3 regions of the Pectobacterium artocarpous genome follow, and region 1 is predicted to be linked to each of the others. Evidence: predicted binding sites of a transcription regulator. Region 1 holds the regulator's gene; each other region holds the start of a gene.
The links. Region 1 encodes Fur, which represses iron uptake genes when iron is present. Its sites were predicted from a motif close to ATAATAATGAGAACNACTATCAA; they were not measured.
Positions count from the first base shown of each region.

Region 1 (7,060 bases):
GCAATCACCTGCTGCGTTTTCTGCACAGGCTTTGCCGCGACTTTCAACGCTGACTGCATATCGGACAACTGGAACAACGACACCGTCTGATTCAACAACGCCGCCTGCTCTTCCAGCGACAAGGCGGCCGACGATGCCTGTTCAACCAACGCGGCGTTTTGCTGCGTTACGCTGTCCATTTCTGCCACGGCCTGACCAACCTGCGCAATCCCTTTACTCTGTTCTTCCGATGCTGACGCAATTTCGCCCATAATGTCCGTCACGTTGGTGACTGCACGGACGATATCCTGCATGGTGTCACCGGCATCGTTAACCAGATTGGAACCCGTATCCACACAGCGAACAGACTCGGAAATCAGCCCTTCAATCTCTTTCGCCGCCTGCGCACTGCGCTGCGCCAGACTGCGTACTTCACCCGCGACCACGGCAAACCCGCGCCCTTGCTCACCCGCACGTGCCGCTTCCACTGCCGCGTTCAACGCCAGAATGTTGGTCTGGAAAGCGATGCCGTTAATCACGGTAGTGATTTCTGCGATTTTTCTCGAGCTGCCGGAGATTTCTGCCATGGTTTTCACCACGTTCTCAACGATTTCTCCACCTTTCTTCGCCGTTGTCGACGCTTGTAATGCCAGTTGGCTAGCGTGGTTGGCGTTTTCAGCGTTCTGTTTCACCGTCGCCGTCAATTGCTCCATGCTAGCCGCAGTTTCTTCCAGTGCGGAAGCCTGCTCTTCGGTTCGTGAAGACAGATCGTTGTTGCCCGCCGCAATCTCAGAAGCACCCTGATAGATGGAATCCGTGCTGTTTCTGATCGTGCTAACCGTGTTGGCCAGACTCCCCTGCATTTCACGTAGCAGCGGGAACAGGCGCCCTACACAATTGTTGCCGAAATCCAGAATTGGCTTGCCTAGATGACCAGAAGCAATCACGCTAAAGTGATCGCGCAGGTCATTTAACGGACGGGTCAGACACACCACCAGATAACGATCGGTCAGGAACAGCATGATAAGACCGATAACCAATCCGCTTAGCAAAATGTTCTGCCCAATCGTGGTAATTAGCTCAAAACGCACACCCGCTGCATCGAATTTCTCTGCACTGGCTTTACTGAATGCGGTTAAAGACGCACCAAACTGGCGACTCAGCGGCGGCACAACGTTCTTGGCCTGATTTTGGTAATCATCCAGCGCATTGGCAACGGCTTTTTGATAAAGCGGCTCAACGCCCTGAACAACCAGGTTATTCCAGTCACGGCTGACGGCCTGCACCAGAGAAGCATCCAGACCCGCATGATCGATAGCATTAAATGCCACCAAATCGGACTTCAGTTTATCCAGCGCGACAAGTGCAGAAGCCTGCTCTTTATCTGCGGTGGCATTATCACCACTGCGGCGAGCGTCAACAGCGCGCGCCAGACGGGTTACCATACGGAAGTACTGATCGTTGCCCTGGTTGATAAAATTCATGTTCTGAACCAGCAAGGTGCTGGTTTTCGAGCTCGCCGTCATCTCTTTAAAAGAGAATATGGTATATATTGATACGCCGCCCCAAAGAATACAAAAAGTGCCCAGCACCCATAACATAGCGGTTCTGATGGCAATATTTTTTATAAGTCTCATAGCTCACTCCAAATCAGGAAAATGGTTAAAAAGATTTTTATCGCTAATCAACCGATATGAATCATAAAATTCACACCATGAAACAGGTCACTTCTCTCTAGCGTTCATATTTCACCGAGTTGAAAACTCAAAAACCACGCTAACTCATCGGCTAAACGCAGAGAATATTTAGCGCTCTCGCCATATTTATTAAAATAATTTTTCATATTGAGAATGAACTCACTTATTTTTATAGATATAGGGATTTTCAATCAGTGAGTTACCATCAAAAGCGCTGTCGTCCGTGTCTCATGTATGTCGGCAAGCCCGCTTATACTAAGTTTCCATTTCATTCTTTAACATCAAAAGGATAAAAAATACCTCCGTATTTTTATCACCTCGCCTGTAAATGGGTATAATTCTTGCCTTCATTTATTAGGAATATTCCCAATAAATGTCACAAGTGTTCAATTTGATAAAAACATTATCTTTTGTATGCTTTTAATTCTCATGAATAGTAACGTACCGTGAAGTGACTTTTATTTATTACAAACAAAAGCCTGCTTTCAATTACAACCGAAATTAGCCCTTAAAATAAAAAGCGCATTCATAAAAAATGAAACATTATTGTTAACATAAAAATACACTTAAGGATATGTGCATTTGCTCCTAGACGATGACATAATCCATATCAATTATGTGGAATTTGGCCTCAGCAGGGATACGCTTCGTTTCTTTTACTGCCCTCCGCATTTCATATGTTCTTGATTTACGCCTCCTTACCGATACGAGTTTCTCCTGATGTGAGTGTCTGTTATTATTAATGGATAAGTGGGTGAAACATTACACCATACCATTAGGAATCAAGAGGTTATTCAATTCATGGCACTCATCGGAATATTCTTTGGCAGTGATACTGGTAACACTGAAAACATCGCCAAAACGATCCAACAGCAGTTAGGCACCAACGTTGCGGATGTTCATGACATCGCCAAAAGCAGCAAAGAGGACCTTGAAGGTTTCGATATCCTGCTGCTAGGTATTCCAACCTGGTATTACGGTGAAGCTCAGTGTGATTGGGATGACTTTTTTCCTTCACTGGAAGAAATTGATTTCACTGGGAAACTGGTTGCCCTATTTGGCTGTGGCGATCAGGAAGACTATGCAGAATACTTCTGTGATGCCATGGGCACCATTCGTGACATTATTGAGCCTCGCGGCGCGACGATTGTCGGCCATTGGCCAACAGAAGGCTATTATTTTGAAGCCTCTAAAGGGCTCGCCGACGACAATCACTTCATCGGCCTGGCTATCGATGAAGACCGTCAGCCTGAACTGACCAGCGAACGCGTAACAACGTGGGTGAAACAGATCAGCGATGAACTGAATCTGAAAGAGCTGGTTGGGTAAACCACGTTGGCTCTGATAATCACTATCAGAGCCAAAATAACATTGATAGGTAAAATCTTTCATAATAATTGATACATTTTTTTAACTTCTATCAGTAAACCTGTACAATAATCCCATCGGTTTTATATGTGCTTCACCATTTCCTCATTCATCAACAACGGATTGCGTTATATACCAGTAGTGTGAATGGGGACAATATTGTTAACATTCCCTTGTTTTCATTTTGTATGTGCGGTTCTATAATTGGGACGCTATTACATTTTTGCGCCGACCGATGTCATAGGCTAGGCAGCCTCCATTGATAAGTAAGCAACAGGACTAAACCCGCATGACTGACAACAATATCGCATTAAAGAAGGCCGGCCTGAAAGTCACTCTTCCAAGACTGAAAATTCTGGAAGTGTTACAGGATCCTGTCTGTCACCACGTCAGTGCGGAAGATTTATATAAGAGATTGATTGATATGGGCGAAGAGATTGGTCTTGCTACCGTCTATCGCGTACTCAACCAATTTGATGATGCGGGCATCGTCACTCGTCATAACTTCGAAGGGGGTAAATCCGTTTTCGAACTGACACAGCAGCATCATCACGATCACTTAATTTGCCTCGACTGTGGCAAAGTCATTGAATTCCGCGATGAATCTATCGAAGCACGCCAACGCGAGATCGCAGAAAGACACGGCATTAAACTGACCAACCACAGTTTGTATCTCTATGGGCATTGCAGTGAAGGGGATTGCCGCGAGGATGAAACCCTGCACGAATCAACACGATAAATCGACCGCATAAAAAATAAAACCGCCGAGGCGGTTTTATTTTTGTCTTCTTACTGGTGGCGTTAGCCTACCCAGGTATCACGCAGTCCAACCGTACGGTTAAACACCATATGTTCTGCACTGGAGTAAACGCGGTCGGCACAGAAGTAACCTTCGCGCTCAAACTGATACGCTTTCTCTGCTTCCGCCTGCACCAGGCTCGCTTCTACAAAACCTTGCGTAATCTTCAGTGAGTCTGGATTAATCGTCGACAGGAAGTCCTCCGCTGCGCCAGGGTTTGCCACACTAAACAGGCGATCGTACAGACGGAACTCCGCTGGCACCGCGTGTGCCGCAGAAACCCAATGGATCACACCTTTCACTTTACGGCCATCAGCCGGATCTTTGCTCAGCGTTTCCGCATCATAGCTACAGTAGATCGTGGTGATGGTGCCCTGCTCATCTTTATCAATACGCTCGGCTTTGATCACATAGGCATTACGCAGACGCACTTCTTTACCCAACACCAGACGCTTGTACTGTTTGTTGGCCTCTTCGCGGAAATCAGCGCGATCGATGTAAACTTCGCGGCTGAATGCAACCTGACGTGAGCCCATTTCTGGCTTGTTCGGATGGTTTGGCATCGTGACAAACTCTTCATGCCCGGCTGGAAGATTCTCGATCACCACTTTGACCGGATCCAACACCGCCATCGCGCGCGGGGCGTTCTCATTCAGATCGTCGCGGATGCAGGATTCCAGCGCGGCCATTTCCACGTTGTTATCCTGTTTCGTGACGCCGATGCGCACGCAGAATTCACGGATAGAAGACGCACTATAACCGCGACGACGCAGACCAGAGATAGTCGGCATACGTGGATCGTCCCATCCTTCAACGACATTTTCCGTAACCAGTTGATTCAACTTACGCTTGGACATAATCGCGTATTCAAGATTCAGGCGAGAGAACTCATACTGACGCGGATGGCAAGGAATGGTGATATTATCCAACACCCAGTCATACAGACGACGGTTGTCCTGGAATTCCAGCGTACACAGCGAATGCGTGATCCCTTCCAGCGCATCGGAAATGCAGTGGGTAAAGTCATACATCGGGTAGATGCACCACTTGTTACCCGTCTGGTGATGATCGGCAAATTTAATACGGTACAGCACCGGATCGCGCATTACGATAAAGGACGATGCCATATCGATTTTTGCACGCAGGCAGGCCGTACCTTCCGCAAATCCCCCGTTGCGCATTTTTTCAAACAGCGTCAGATTTTCCTGCACGGTACGGTCGCGGTAAGGGCTGTTTTTGCCCGGCGCCGTCAACGTACCACGGTATTCACGGATCTGCTCGGGCGTCAGTTCATCAACGTAAGCCAGCCCTTTACCGATCAACTCAACCGCATACGCGTGCAGTTGATCGAAATAATCAGAAGAATAGCGAACATCGCCGCTCCATGAAAAACCCAGCCACTCGACGTCACGTTTGATCGACTCAACGTATTCGATATCTTCTTTTACCGGGTTGGTGTCGTCAAAGCGCAGGTTACATTGCCCCTGATAGTCACGCGCGATACCAAAATTCAGGCAAATAGACTTGGCATGCCCAATATGCAGATAGCCGTTCGGCTCTGGCGGGAAACGCGTCTGAATATGGTCATGCTTACCGGACGCCAGATCTTCATCGATAATCTGACGGATAAAGTTGGTTGGGCGGGCTTCAGCCTCACTCATTCTTCATTCCTCAATGCTAAAACGACGTATAACCGACAATGATCCAACAAGCTACGCTGGGAAACAACCGTTAGTTTCATTTAATTATTCATAACGAAAAAAAAGGCGAGATTGCTATCTCGCCCTATCTATTTCATCGACACAACAGCACGTTAAACATATAACGCCGTCATATTACGCCTTGTTATGTTCCGCTTTCAGCGCGGTCGCTATCGATTCAGCCTGTGTGCCAACGACAATCTGGACGCTTTGCTTATTCAGACGAATCACGCCCGCCGCACCAAGACGCTTCGCCTGCGCATCATCAACCAGAGAGGAATCTGCCACATTCAAACGCAGGCGTGTGATACAGGCATCAATGCCGATCAGGTTGGCTTTGCCGCCCAGCGCCTGCAAGTAACCCCGCGCCAGTACCGCTGCATCGCCTGATTTCTCGCTTGCAATCGCGGTACTCACGTCATATCCATCAGCTTCGCTACCGCTCACGGCCAGTTCACGTCCCGGCGTTAACAGGTTGAAGCGCATGATGGTAAAACGGAACACCACATAGTAAATGATGAAGAATACCAGCCCTTGTGCAAGCAGCATATACCACTGTGTAGCAAGTGGATTGCGTGAGGACAGCACCATGTCCACCAGACCGGCACTGAAGCCAAAGCCGGCAATCCAATGCATACTGGCCGCGACAAAGACGGAAAAACCGGTCAGTAACGCATGTAGGAAATACAGCACCGGGGCCACAAACATGAAGGAAAACTCCAGCGGTTCGGTGATCCCGGTGAAGAAGGAGGCAAATGCCGCCGCCAGCATGATCCCAGCTACTTTGCTTTTGTTCTCAGGGCGGGCGCAGTGGTAAATCGCCAGCGCTGCCCCCGGCAGGCCAAACATCATTATCGGGAAGAAGCCCGCCTGATAACGTCCGGTGATCCCCACCACGGCTTTGCCAGAATCGATAGACTGCTGACCAGCTAGGAAGTTAGGAATATCGTTGATGCCCGCGACATCAAACCAGAACACAGAGTTCAACGCATGATGTAGCCCAACAGGAATCAGCAAACGGTTAAAGAAGGCGTAAACCCCGGCGCCCACCGAGCCCAACTGTTGGATATGTTCACCGAACGACACTAGCGCATTGTAAATCACCGGCCAGACGTACATTAAAATGAACGCCACCAGAATCATCAGGAAAGAAACCAGAATAGGGACCAATCGGCGTCCGCTGAAGAACGACAGCGCCTTAGGCAGTTCAACCTGGCTAAAGCGGTTATACAGTTCGGCGGACATCACACCGACCAAAATCCCGATGAACTGGTTTTCAATCTTGCCAAACGCAGCGGGCACCTGTTCAACAGGGATCCGTTGGATCATAGCGACAACGGCCGGAGAACACAGCGTAGTCAACACCAGATAACCGACAAAGCCGGTCAATGCCGCCGCACCATCCTTATCTTTCGACATGCCGTAAGCAACACCGACAGCAAACAACACCGCCATATGCCCGATAATCGCCTCACCCGATTTGATGAGGAGTGCCGCCAGCGCGTTCTCGCTTCCCC
Region 1 covers NZ_JBJXVK010000006.1:147,530-154,589, forward strand. Annotated here, with positions in the region: gene ACKQAD_RS05770 (methyl-accepting chemotaxis protein) at 1-1,616, opposite strand, end outside; gene fldA (flavodoxin FldA) at 2,478-3,005, shown strand; gene fur (ferric iron uptake transcriptional regulator) at 3,334-3,783, shown strand; gene glnS (glutamine--tRNA ligase) at 3,846-5,504, opposite strand; gene nagE (N-acetylglucosamine-specific PTS transporter subunit IIBC) at 5,679-7,060, opposite strand, start outside.

Region 2 (7,060 bases), on a different contig from region 1:
CAGATTACTGATGTATGACTCGCCTCTGCGTGCTGTAGCATTCAGAGGCTTTTTAATTTTACAGGGATGCAGTGATGAAGAAATACCTGGGTGTTTTAATCATGACGTTATGGCTGTCAGGCTGTAACGGAGAAGAAAAGCTTCGAGAGGGGAAATATCTGGTTGAAGATATTCGCGTGGTGTTTGATAACAGCGAGCATAAAGAAGCGAATAAAAACAGAGATGAGCTTCAGGATCATATCGCGCAAAACCTCAAAAGCATTAAAAACGACCTCTATTTTAATCTGACGCCGACGCAGGTGAGTTACTACAGCGCGGAGGGCGAATATACCAAGGAAATGAAAGACAACCGTATACAGATCAACGGTATGTGGCACACGCTAAAAATCACCGGGAAAAACACGGTGCAATTCGTCTCGGATAAAAGCGCTGCCTGTGCGTTTTATTATTGTGAAATCACCATGGTCTTGAAAAAGACGGAAGAACAGTCACCCGATTTACTTAAGATCAAGCAACGTTTTGACGAACATAAAAAAGCCTATCAGGCGTGGCTTCTTGAAGAGAAAGCAGCATTCAACCACGCGCCAATGAACGATTTTCCTGGTATTCCCTTTCATCCTGAAGATGACTTTACGATTAAGCTGCCGTTTAACCTATACGACAAGCTGAGCCTACGGGAACACGGGACTTATGTGCGCAGGATGGGGCGTCTGCTTATCGATCGGGAAAATAAAGACACGCAGATCTATACCTATCGCGATCGGCAGAATAACACCGACGTTGACCTGTTTACCGTGAGTGCGGCGAAAGCGGATTTTACTCTGGCATCGTGGCTGGAAGGGCAAAAAGGGGTGTTGTTCCAATCGGAAAACGGTGCGGCATACGATAATCAACAGGGCAAACTGGAAGCCGTTTATTTTCAATATGATGAGGCGAAGCACCGCTATTTTATTGGATTAGCGAATGCTGAAGACTCCGTTGCGTTAGCCAAAGCGTTTGCCGTATTACGGACGATGGATGAACGCTACCGCGGTGAACAGAAGCTGTCGATGTACGATCTGGCATTATCTCAGCAGGCGTTGGAAGCGAAGTATGGTGTTAAGATCGCCGACGAGTTTGCTATTGCCGATATGCACAAAGCGATATGGAAAAAACTTGAACAGCGCATGGAAAAGCCGGAACGCTTTATTAAACGGAGCATGTCAAAAACGCGTATTGAGATAAAGTTTCCGTCGGAAAGCTTTAAGTATGACGTTTATTTTAAAGTCTCTCCTCAATCTATTCCCGAGCTCATGGCTGAAACCAAAGAGATCGTTCCTGAAGGAAAAGAAGTCGATAACATTTTTATTTATGGTGACAGCGCATTTGTCGGCTATGAATACGATGTGAATGTGGGAAGTGGGCTTACATTACAATTTTTAGTACCAAAAGATGCAGGAACGCCGCTGGAACGCCTGATGTTCCTGCATGTATTACGTCAGCTCGATGTGACGGGTTTCCCGGCTATTCCTGAGCAAGAGAGAAAGAACCTGTTTACGTATGAGGAAGCGACGTCTTTTAAAAACAACCTTGATGATCGCTACTTCAAAGTAAACGAAGGTCTGATCGATAGCACAGGCAAGTTGATTATCAAGAACCCTGATGAGGGCTATTTCGATTTTAAATATCGTGCTCCCCATATACTGGCGACTCACTATAAACCACTGGGAGAAGGGAGCTACTCCAGTGAGCCGGGTGTGACGGTCTTTGATGAAAAAGGGAAATGGCTTTCCCATCAGGCAGATTGAGTTGCTGTAGCGGTGTGTTGATAACGGCGCTGCCGATAAGAGAGTGATCGACAGCGCCAGATACCTAAAACCGTTATTGCGATTTTAGTCGTGGAAAATTAAAACAGTAGCCCGAGTAAATAGCGCAAATCGCCTTCCTGCCGTAACGCGCAACGGTCGGCGATCTGGTCGCTGTCGAGGTGCGTTAACGAACCGAGGGTTTGGCGCAGCTTGGCATGGAGGTCAGTCGGGCGCGCCGAGGTTTCCTGACGCGTGGTGCGCTGAATTAGCGTGCCGCCGTTACGCAAGTGCAGTGTAACTTCATGAAAACGTGCTTCCGGGTCAAGCTCGTCGGGTGGCGCGGTTTCATCGGCACGGCGTATGACGCGATTCGCCAGTGCCGAGATTGTGGTTTCAACCGGTGCTTCCGAAAAATGCGCCAGCTTCAGTTCCCCTTCAATTAGCGCTGCTGCAATCACATACTCCAGACTGAATCGTGCTTCTACGCCGTTTGTCGCGTTACGGATAAAGGGCGCGACATCGCCGCCTGGCGGGAAGGCCACCGTGATGTGCTCGATAGCATCGGCCAGATCGGCATCCGCACCATTCTGCTGATGCCACTGCTCCCGCAACGCAAACGCAGCTTCGGCGGCGCTGTGGGTGCCACCACAGGTCGGGTAGCGTTTGAACTCCAGACCGGGAGAAAGCATACGCCACGGCGCTCCCCAGTTTTCAATCAACAGCTCCGGCTGCTGTTGTTGATCGCCATGTGCGGCAAGAAAGGCGTCAATCACCTGCTGTTGATTACCCTCAAAGCCCGCTAACCCCAGCTTGACAGCGGTCAGTCCCGCTCTGGCGGCAAGCCCGGCGTGTAGCGGTTTAACCGCTGAACCAAACTGTGCCCGCAGCCCGGCGGCCTGTGTAGCGGCCAGGCCAAGAATCGTTTGTGTCTGCGCCACCGATGCGCCAGCCAGACGTGCCGTGGCGGCAGCGGCGGCGATGGCGCCTAGCGTTGCTGTATTGTGGTAGCCGAGGCTGTAATGGCGCGGGCCACATGCCAGCCCGATTCTGCCTGCGGTTTCCACGCCAATCACGTATGCCGCCAAAAACGCCTCTTCCGTCACGGATGAATCCTCTGCGGCAAGGGCAAACAGCGCGGGCAGAATGACGGTACTCGGGTGTCCACGAAACGCCGGATGATAATCGTCAAAGTCCAGTACGTGACCGGAATAACCCAGGATCAGACTGCGCGTCAGGCTGTCCGTGCCGCTGAACACCTGTTTTAACGGCGCAAGCCCGCTATCGGCAATGGCTCCCTGTGCGATCGGAAGCGCGGTGGAGATGAAGTCAGTCACTCCGTCACGAGCGGCGTCTATCGCTTCTCGATTGGGTTCGCTGTGGATGATATGGTGGGCAAGCGTTGTGGTGATATCAGTCTGATTGGTCATGGGTCGTCTGTGTACTGGCAGAAAAATAGTAATTTACTGCGCCTTGTTGAATAGCGATTAATAACCGAAAAGAATAATAAATTCCATTTGGTTATTAGTGCTTCGGAGTCAGAAGCGGTCTTTTAGCTGCCCTGGGGTGATGCCAAATGCACGCCGTAGAGCGGTGGCAAAGTTAGCGGGGCTGTTGTAACCGGCGATGCTGGCTGCTTGCGCAATGCCGATACCGTCTTTCTGCAAGGCTAACATGGCGCGTTGCAAGCGACAGTTACGCAGGTATTCGAATACGCTCATATTAAACGTCTGACGAAAATGGCGCTGTAGCGTACTTTCGCTCATGTTGACACTTTTGGCGATCTCACTCATCGAAAGATGGTCGGCGCTGCCGCTTTCCAGCATATCTCTGATCTGTTGAATGCGATGGTAGCTGCGCAGGGTGACACCGCTGCTTTTCTCCTGCGCCACGCTGGTGGTCAATGAAGTAAATGCCTCGATAATCAGGCTCATGCACTGCATTTCCAGATACAGGCGCTGGAGCGGCGTTTGACAAGGTTCAGCATCCAGCGTTTGTAAGGCAATAGCCAGCGCCTGTCGGGACGGTGTCCACAGGTGTGTCGCCAGATGGGTTTGTGTGAAATCGTGGATGGCCTGCCAGTCGCCAACGGTGTCCATCATGTTGCCGTACAGCCATTCTCTGTCGAACGTCAGCGTAATTGTTCGCTCATATTCATCACGTTTGCCGATGCGGGTAAACATCGTCGGCTCCGTCAGCGCAATCAGCGAGGCCGGCTGGCTCTCTCCCAGATGTAGCTCCTGGTGGCCAAATGAGATATGCGCATTGCCGCTCACCACGATGGCGAGTTTAATTGCGTCATCCAGCAGATTTTGGGTTTTCATATTGTGGCGATTAATCACATCTGCGGTATGCAGGATCAGATGCGGATTGAGCTGTACGACAGTGAATGACCCAAAGAGCACTGGCGTGTTATCGATCAGCCGGGGGCCGATAAAACGGTAATTATTTGCGACCAGACTGGATTGCTGAACGATGTGATCTTTATAGATCGGTTTTGATGACTGAGTGAAGCTGCGCACGTGATTACCTACCTGATTGAACCCTTCGGCCTGCGCCTTCCATTTTGATGCTTTGGCAAAACATTTTGCTGCTAGAGCAAACCCCGTCCTGAATGACAAATGTAACAATGACCGCGCCAAAATGGTAATGCAAATACTTCTCAATAGCATTTTTCGTTGAGGGCGTCACATTGCACGATAAATGCATTTTCCATTTCCGGCAATGCGGAGAAAAGGGCTGATTGATTACACAGAGTAGTTCATAACAACACGACGTGATGCCCGTAGGCATGACATTCCTCTCCCGATAATCGCCACGTCTGCGCGTTTTATCTCCGCCGTTATTCAGCGCTGTTGCTGATTGCCATTAGGTGTCGCTGTACCGTCTGCGATGTTGATCCTTTTTCAGACTACTTATTCATTTCTTACAGGGCAGGATAATTTTGATGAAACTACCACAATCGCGCCGTTATCTGGCGACGCTCATTGGCGTTAGCTGCGGGATGACATCGTTTCTGAGCGCTGCGCAAACCTCGACCACGCCTTCGACAGAACCTGCTCCTCAGGTGCAGAATCAGGCCGAAACGAAAACATCGGGCGATACGATGGTAGTGACGGCCGCAGAGCAAACCCGTCAGGCTCCGGGCGTATCGGTAATTACGGCTGAGGATATCAGCAAACGTCCGCCTGCTAACGATCTGTCAGAACTGATTCGCACCATGCCGGGCGTCAATTTGTCCGGTAACTCAACCAGCGGCCAGCGCGGTAACAATCGCCAGATCGATATCCGCGGTATGGGACCGGAAAACACACTAATTCTGGTAGATGGTAAGCCAGTATCGAGCCGTACCGCCGTGCGCTACGGCTGGCGTGGTGAACGTGATACCCGCGGTGACACCAACTGGGTGCCTGCCGATATGGTGGAGCGTATTGAAGTGCTGCGCGGCCCGGCGGCGGCGCGCTATGGTAACGGTGCTGCGGGCGGTGTGGTCAACATCATCACCAAACAGCCGACGCAGGAATGGCACGGTACCTGGAACACTTACCTGAACGCGCCGGAGCATAGCTCGGAAGGTGCCACCAAGCGTACCGATTTCAGCCTGATGGGCGGCCTGACCGACAGCCTGAGCTTTCGTCTGTATGGTAACCTGAATAAAACTCAGGCTGATGCACGCGATATTAATGAAGGACATCAGTCTGCACGCGCCGGTAATCAGTCAGCTTCACTGCCTTCTGGGCGCGAAGGGGTGCGTAATAAAGATATCAACGGTCTGTTGCGTTGGGATATGACCCAGCAACAGTCGCTGGAGTTTGAAGCGGGTTACAGTCGTCAGGGCAATATCTATGCGGGTGATTCGCAAAACACCAACACTAACCCGCTGGTTGTCAGTAATTATGGCAAGGAAACCAACCGCATGTACCGCCAGAACTTTGCGGTTACGCATCGCGGTTACTGGGACAGCGGCGTCAGTTCTACGTCGTATCTGCAATATGAACGTACGCACAATACCCGTATCCTTGAGGGACTGTCCGGGGGCTTAGAAGGCATTTTTGATACCAACAATCCGAACCAATATGGCACCATCAAACTGGATAATTTTACCGCGCACAACGAGGTCAATCTTCCGCTGAATCTCTGGGTCGATCAGGTACTCACGTTCGGGGTTGAGTGGAACGAACAGAAGATGACGGATCCGGTTTCTAATACACAGACGACAACCGAAGGGGGGAGCGTGGGATCGCTGAGCAGCAGTGGCCGCAGTGAGAAATCCGCCGCGCGTCTGGCTTCCGCCTTTGTGGAAGATAACGTCGAACTGACGGATAGCACCATGTTGACGCCAGCGCTGCGTATCGATCATCACAGCACTGCTGGTACCAACTGGAGCCCGTCGCTCAACCTGTCGCAGGAACTGGGCGATGACTATACGCTGAAGCTGGGTATCGCCCGCGCTTATAAAGCGCCGAACCTGTACCAGACTAACGAAAATTACCTTCTCTACAGCCGTGGACAAGGCTGTGCGGGTGGGACGTCCTGTTACCTGATCGGTAATGAAAACCTGAAGGCAGAAACCAGCCTGAATAAAGAGATCGGTCTGGAGTTTCATCGTGATGGCCTGATTGCTGGCGTCACCTACTTCCATAACGATTACCGTAACAAGATTGAAGCCGGCAACACGGTTATCGGCAAAGCAGTAGGTGGAACCAATGCCCAATATGCTAACGCGAATATCTTCCAGTGGGGCAATGTGCCGAAAGCCGTCATTCAGGGATTGGAAGGTAGCCTGACGGTTCCTGTCACTGAGACCATCAATTGGCGTAACAATCTGACCTGGATGCTGGAATCGAAAAATAAAACCACGGGCGATTATCTGTCGATTACACCGGAATTTACCCTGAATTCATCGGTGGACTGGCAGGCGACGGAGAACCTCTCTTTCCTGGCCGATATGACCTGGTATGGTCGTCAAAAGCCGAAGATGTATAACTACAAAGGTGAACGTGTAACCGGTAGTGCGACCAATGAGTTAAGCCCTTATGCGCTGTTCGGGTTAAGCAGTACCTATATGTTTAACAAGAACCTGAGCGTGACGGGGGGCGTAGAAAACCTGTTTGATAAACGGCTGTTCCGTGCCGGTAATGCACAGGACGTGGTGAATAATGGTGTTGTCACTATTGCAGGCGCAGGTGCCGCAACCTATAACGAACCGGGCCGGACGTTCTTTGTGAGTGTGAAGACGTCGTTCTAAATCATAACGCCTCACTTAATCGTTAACG
Region 2 covers NZ_JBJXVK010000002.1:191,138-198,197, forward strand. Annotated here, with positions in the region: gene ACKQAD_RS01910 (hypothetical protein) at 75-1,787, shown strand; gene ACKQAD_RS01915 (MmgE/PrpD family protein) at 1,886-3,214, opposite strand; gene ACKQAD_RS01920 (helix-turn-helix transcriptional regulator) at 3,323-4,306, opposite strand; gene ACKQAD_RS01925 (TonB-dependent siderophore receptor) at 4,732-7,032, shown strand.
Region 2: the regulator Fur is predicted to act here: its motif matches at 4,434-4,456, upstream of ACKQAD_RS01925 (TonB-dependent siderophore receptor).

Region 3 (7,060 bases), on a different contig from region 1:
CTGATGAGCGCCTGCATCGCAGGGTTCTTTTTGGCTCTGTAGTCCTTGCTGACTACGTCGTTTGCGGGCCCTGTAATGTAACCAGGTATTCTTGCAGTAGCGAGATAATGGGCGGCGAAAGTCGCCCATTGTTCGTTTATATCCCTACATTAATCAGGGATCAAGCGTGGTCTACGCCGCGTTTACTGAATGCGGGTGCGATATGCTTGCCTGAGTGGAGTGACATGCTTTCTGCTTTTATTGACGATGTTGAATGGATTACTTTTCCACGGGCAACGGATGGTGCCACCTACCCAGGTATGACTGCTCGCTGCCATTTCCATTTGTCTGCCTATGGCGACGCGCTGTTTGCCGCGGCGAATATCCCTTTTCCTGATGCGCTAGCGCGCGCCGTGCCGAAACGGCGCGCCGAGTTTCTGGCTGGGCGCTATCTTGCCAGACACGTATTGAATAAACTGGGTCACCCCGAGTTTGTGCTATGCAGTGGGGAAGATCGTTCACCGCAGTGGCCTGAAAATATTGCCGGTTCGCTGAGCCATAACAAAGACAGTGTACTCTGTGCTGCGCATGTGCGCAGTGATGAAGCATCGTGTGTGGGCGTTGATATCGAAGGATTTATCTCCGACGAGCGCGCGCAGTCGTTGTGGCCTGGTATCATCGGTGATGAGGAATACCAGTGGTTTCAGGAACGTGATGAATCGTTCTGCTGCTTGCTGACGGTAAGCTTCTCGGCGAAAGAAAGTCTGTTCAAGGCACTTTACCCGCAGGTGCGGCACTACTTTGACTTTCTTGATGCCAGACTGGTGGCGCTGGATATCACCAAACGTGAGTTTGAGCTGGAATTGTTAACCGATCTGACGCCGACGTTTTATGCCGGGCGCCGTTTTAAAGGGGCGTATCTGCTGAGGGAGTACGACGTCACCACCTTTATCTGTTGCTAAAAAAGCCCGCGAATTCGCGGGCTCAGAGTCATTCATTAGGGCTTAATTGGCATCAGAATTTATAGCTCACGCCGCCGTACACTGTGCGTCCAGACAGGAAATAGTCGTTGTTGGTGGCAACGTAGTCCCGTTTTTCGTTGGTTAGGTTCGTGACGCCCAGTTTCAGATCCACGTTTTTAACCGGCGTATAGGTGGCACCGATATCCACGGTATTGAAGCCACGAGTTTTGCTGACTTCGTTATCAAACAGATACTGATTACCTGTGTATTGGTAAGCAATATAAGTCGATAGGTTATCAAGCGTCTGCCAGTTCAACTGCGTGTTAACCGTATTTTTCGGTGTTTGCTTCAGGCGTTTTCTGGTGGTGCGGTCTTCGGCATCAACCACGGTCCAGTTGGTGGTCCAGTTCAGGGAATCTGTCACATCGACCCAGAATGAGGTTTCAATTCCCTGAATGCGCGCTTTATCCACGTTTTCATAGGTGAGGCGCGTCGCGACTCTGTCCCAGGTTTGGACCTGAATCATGTCTTTAATATCGTTATTAAATAGCGTAACGCCTGCGCCAAATCGTTCAGCTTCATAGGCGGTGCCGAGCTCATAGCTGATTGATGTTTCTGGTTTCAAGTCTGGGTTACCGACCGTCTGGCAACGGCCACGGCAGGCGGCGATGGCATACGATTCAGATGATTGCGCAATGGAAGGGGCTTTAAACGCTTTGCTGACGCCGCCTTTTACCACCCAGTTATCAGTGAGGTTATAGGTGGCATAAGCGCGCGGGCTGAATTCTGTACCGTATGTCTCATGCTTATCGACACGTCCGCCAAAGGTTAATGACACATCGGCCAGTTTGAATTCGTCTTGCAGGAAGAGCGCGCCTTGGCTCACGTCAATGGTGCCGTTGGGCAGATTCATGCTGTGTTTAAGTGAGGTTAAGCGGTATTCTCCGCCACCGGTCAGAAGATGATCGCCCACATAGCCAGAAACCTGGCCGTCAACGGTATGGTTATCCTGAGTAATGTCTGCTTTGCCATTATTAAGTTGAGAATTATCCATCAATTCTACATTTTCGTAGTAGTAGCGCAGACGCGTATCGACGTTATCCCAACTGCCGTTGTGCGTTAACCCCAGCCCCAATCGATCCATTTTTTGAATGTTACGCACTGCTGTACCGTAGTTATTCCAATGTACGTCACGGTCATCTTTGGTGTAGGTGGCATCAAAATCCAGACTCTGCTTGTCATCAATCAACCACGTTAAATTTCCTATCACGCTGTAATTATCACGTTTTTCTAGTGCATCAGTATTCTGATTCACCGACTGTTCCGTTTTCCATGCGTCACGTTTTCCACCATCGACTAACAGGCTCCCCAGAAGTGTGTTTTCTATGAGTGGTCCACTGATATAACCGTTCAGACGGTTGTGGTCGCCGCCCGATCCTTCTGTTGGTGCTTCAAAGTTATAGCCAATTTCGCCTTTAAGATCGTTAGTCGGTTGGTTCAGGATGACATTAATGACGCCGCCTAGTGCATCGGCACCGTACAAGGAGGACATGGGCCCACGGATCACTTCGACACGATCGATAGCTGAGATGGGAATCGCACTCAGATCGAAATCATTTCCCATGTTACCAGCAAGCGCATCGCGGGAATTGACCCGACGTCCATTGATCAGCAGCAAGGTGTAGTCCGCTTTCATCCCACGGATCTTGATTTCGTTGCGGCCATAGCTGGTCGATGGGTTGATGTTAATTCCCGGCAGCTTTTTCACCGCATCTGACACGTTATTCACCGACATTTTTTCCAGCTCGCCGCGAGTGATGACAGAGACACTCGCGGGGGCGCTCAGCGTCGTGTGTTTTGTCTGTGTTGCCGTCACGACGATTTTTTCATCTGTCGCGTTTTCTGCCTGTGCGAACGCAGGCTGTGCCAGTAACCCGGTCACCAACAGGGCGCGATACACCTTGCTGTGTGGGAAATGATGATGTGAAAAACGGTTTTCCGATTTTAGCTGCATGTCAAAGACCCCATCAAAGAGTGGAAAAACATCCCCATAAATAAATTGCGTGCTGTGTTGCGTGTATTGCCGGTCCACTCATTCGTGAATCGATCGGCTTATTGCCGTATAGCCTGTGCCGGTTGGCGTGCAGCCAACTGCGGAATCAGGCGCATGGTCAGCAGCATGGCGGCCAGCGCAAATACGGTGCTGGCGACGGCGAGCTGCGAGAATCCGTCAATTTTCCCCTCTGCGGAGGTACTCAGATAAGCCGCAGAAGCGACGCTGGCAAGCCCTGACGCTACGTTGGCTGCGGTGCCCTGATAGGACATAAACGCGGCGCGCTGATGCGGTAACGGAATGCCTGCGGTAATCGCCAGCGTGCTGCTGGAACGAGCTGCGCTGAGCGCCATGAACAGAGTGAACACCAGATACAGGGAAAGCGAAAAAGACAAAACGAAACCAAAGAGGATCACAATGGCCAGTAGCAGCGTCGTTATCACGATTGTCCGGCTGGCATATCCTCGATCCAGCAGATTGCCGCACAGTTGCATGGTCACCATGCTGGCCAGCCCACCGCAGAGATAAAGCAGGGAAATATCGTCCCGTGGGAACGCTAAATTGAACTGAAAGTAGTTGGAAAAATGGGGAATCAACAGGAAATGACCGAACATTTGTAGCGAAACCACCGTTAGTCCCAACAGGAAAAGCGGGGATGCCAGCAGATCGTGTAATACGGAAGTGGGCCTTTTACTGGGAGAAGCGTTTTGTTGATACCGGTGCGTCGGCGGCATGGAAGGAAAGAGCCACAGCACTAACAGCGCCAGCAACAGGCCGCCGAGGCCGAAAATATAAAACGGTGCTTGCCAGTTAATACGGTGAGCCAGCTCCAGCGACAGCGGCATGATGATGATGGCCGCGAGTGAAAAACTCATACCGACATAAGCCAACTGCTTCCCGCGCTCATTGGCTGGCACGATATCGACTACCGCCGCCATCAACACGCCAGAGGCTGGCCCGGCCACGCAGCCCGCCAGAATAAACAGCACTAAAAGATGGGCTTGGCTGGAGGCAAACATGCAGGCTGCTGTCAGGCCAAAGCGCAGCGTCAGCAGAACGATCAGGGCATGTTTACGGTTAAATCTGTCCAGATAAGGGGCCGCGAGGAAGCCGACGATGGCAGAGGCAAACGTTGCGCCGCCGCTAATGTAGCCGATGTTCTTGGCATCCATCGATAGCGCGCTGATAAAATCGGGGCCTAACGGCATCACCATCATCAGGCTACCGAGGGAAAGCATGTTGATGAGCAACGCCAGATGCACAACGGATCGGGTGTGCTGGCGGTACATGCTTTCATCCATGATGGGCTCACATTTAGACACAGTTAGTAAAATATTCGCGCAGTCTAGCGCAGCTTAATTGCCATGACAATAAATGATAAGTATTTTCATTATCATTTGTGATGTGCGTTTTATAATCAACACATTCCTATTGCTAATCATTAACTGTTATGAATGATGATCAAAAAAATTGATTAATATCAATATAACCCTAATAAATTGGTGTGAATAACCACTTCTGTGGAAAGATTGACCGAACACATTACTTCAGTGTAATTTAACTGCGCTTGATATAAATGATAATGATTTTAATAATCATTGATATTTAATTTACGAGCGCAGGAGCTGCCTTGTGGATACACTGATTACAGAAGCTGAAACATTTAGCGGGGTAAGTTATTCGGAACAAACCGCTTTTTTATATGCATCGGAACACCGTAGCCTTTCTACTTCCGGCTTATTTGAACGTATTTCGTCCCCTGTTTGTGCTCCAGATTCGCACGATGACAGACTGAGCGCTGCAATCGCGCAGGCGTTCCAGCGGGCGTGTCAGGCAGGGCAGTCGCTGCCTATTGTGGTGGGAGCGATCCCTTTTGATACCACGCAACCCTCTAGTCTCTATATCCCTGATAGTTATACCGTTACGACGAAATCTGAACTCGTCAGCCGTGTCTGTCAGCAGACGGCAGCAGCACCCAGCGCGTTAACACTGAACAGTGTCCCGGACGAACGTCAGTTCAAGTCCATCGTGGCGGAGGCCGTTGAGCGTTTCCGTCGCGGTGATCTGAGCAAAGCGGTCCTGTCACGCATTTTGGACATTGAGCTGGCGGGCCCTGTTAAGGCGCAAACGATCCTTAACAACCTGATGGTGCAGAACGCGGGCGGCTATCACTTCTCGCTGCCGCTGCCGGATGGTTCCATATTGCTGGGTGCCAGCCCGGAACTGCTGCTGCGTAAGCAGGGAAACGTCATTGTCTCCAACCCACTGGCAGGCTCGGCACGACGGATGAACGATGAACATCTGGATTACCTGAATAGCCAGCGCTTGCTGAATTCCAGCAAAGATAAGCACGAGCATAAGCTGGTGGTGGACGACATTCGTCAACGCCTGATGCCGCTGTGCTCGTCATTAGCGGTTCCATCGGCACCTACGCTGATGCATACCGCCTCCATGTGGCACTTGTCTACCGCCATTAGTGGCGAACTGGTGAATCCAGAGATGACGGCGCTTCAGATCGCCTGCCAACTGCATCCCACCCCCGCGTTGTGCGGCTTCCCCACGCAGGAAGCCCGCCAACTGATCGCTGAACTGGAACCGCACGATCGCGGCGTATTCAGCGGCATTGTCGGCTGGTGTGATGCCAACGGCGATGGCGAATGGGCGATAGCGATTCGCTGTGGCACCATCAAAAACAATAAAGTCCGCCTGTTTGCCGGGGCGGGCATTGTTGAGGCGTCAGTCCCCGAGGATGAATGGGCTGAAACCGCCGCCAAATTAAACACGATGTTGAATGCGTTTGGGCTTAACTCAGGTGTGGATGGACTATGAGCATTGAATTTACGCCCTGGCCGGAGGAACTGGCACAGCGTTATCGCGACAAGGGGTACTGGGTTGGCCTGCCGCTCACGGATGCCTGGGAACGTCACCTGTCGACGCAACCTGACGCCGTTGCGGTCGTGTGTGGCGAGCGTCAGTGGAGCTATCGGGAGCTGGATCGACAGTCTTCCGCGCTGGCATCGCGCCTGACGGAAAGCGGCCTACGCTGCGGCGACACGGCGCTAGTGCAGTTACCGAACGTGGCAGAGTTCTATCTGACCTTTTTTGCCTTGCTAAAAATAGGCGTCGCGCCGGTTAACGCCTTGTTCAGCCATAACAAGCTGGAGCTGCTGTCGTATGCTACGCAGATCGAACCACGTTTGCTGATCGCCTCGGCTGAACACCCGCTGTTTGGCAACGGTGAGTTTCTGGATCGGCTACAAACGCAGGTTCCTCGTCTGCAAACGGTGGTGATGCTCGGCGACAGTTCGCTGGGGCACAGTCTGACAGACTGGCTACAACCGCACACGTCAATCCGCCAGTATCAGCCTTCCGCGTCAGGGCAGGTTGCCTTCTTCCAGCTTTCTGGCGGCAGTACCGGTACGCCGAAGCTGATTCCCCGCACTCATGATGATTATTACTACAGCGTACGCCGCAGCGTGGAAATTTGTGAGCTGACGCCACACACCCGCTATCTATGCGCGTTGCCTGCTCCACATAACTTCCCGTTAAGCTCGCCTGGTTCGCTTGGCGTGTTCTACGCCGGCGGACGTGTTGTGCTGGCACCGGATCCGGGGGCGATGACCTGTTTCCCGCTGATCGAACGCCATCAGATCGATATTACCTCGCTGGTGCCGCCCGCTGCCGCGCTGTGGATTCAGGCCGCCGAACAGTTTGGTGGCGCGCTGCGTAGCCTGAAGATCTTGCAGGTGGGCGGCGCGAAGCTGAGTGAAACGGTTGCTCGTCGTATTCCGGCGGTGCTGGGCTGTCAGCTACAGCAGGTGCTTGGGATGGCGGAAGGGTTGGTGAACTACACCCGACTGGACGACAGCGATGAGCACACTTTCACCACGCAGGGCTATCCGATGAGCCCGGACGATGAAGTGAAGGTGTTGGACATCGACGGCAATCCGGTGCCGAGAGGCGAAGCGGGTCTGTTGGCGACACGCGGCCCGTATACCTTCCGTGGCTATTACCGCAGCCCGGAGCACAACGCGCGCGCTTTCGATAGCGAAGGTTTTTACCATTC
Region 3 covers NZ_JBJXVK010000017.1:71,730-78,789, forward strand. Annotated here, with positions in the region: gene ACKQAD_RS12500 (NupC/NupG family nucleoside CNT transporter) at 1-42, shown strand, start outside; gene ACKQAD_RS12505 (4'-phosphopantetheinyl transferase family protein) at 225-941, shown strand; gene ACKQAD_RS12510 (TonB-dependent receptor domain-containing protein) at 994-2,955, opposite strand; gene ACKQAD_RS12515 (MFS transporter) at 3,054-4,295, opposite strand; gene ACKQAD_RS12520 (isochorismate synthase) at 4,627-5,823, shown strand; gene ACKQAD_RS12525 ((2,3-dihydroxybenzoyl)adenylate synthase) at 5,820-7,060, shown strand, end outside.
Region 3: the regulator Fur is predicted to act here: its motif matches at 4,369-4,391, upstream of ACKQAD_RS12520 (isochorismate synthase).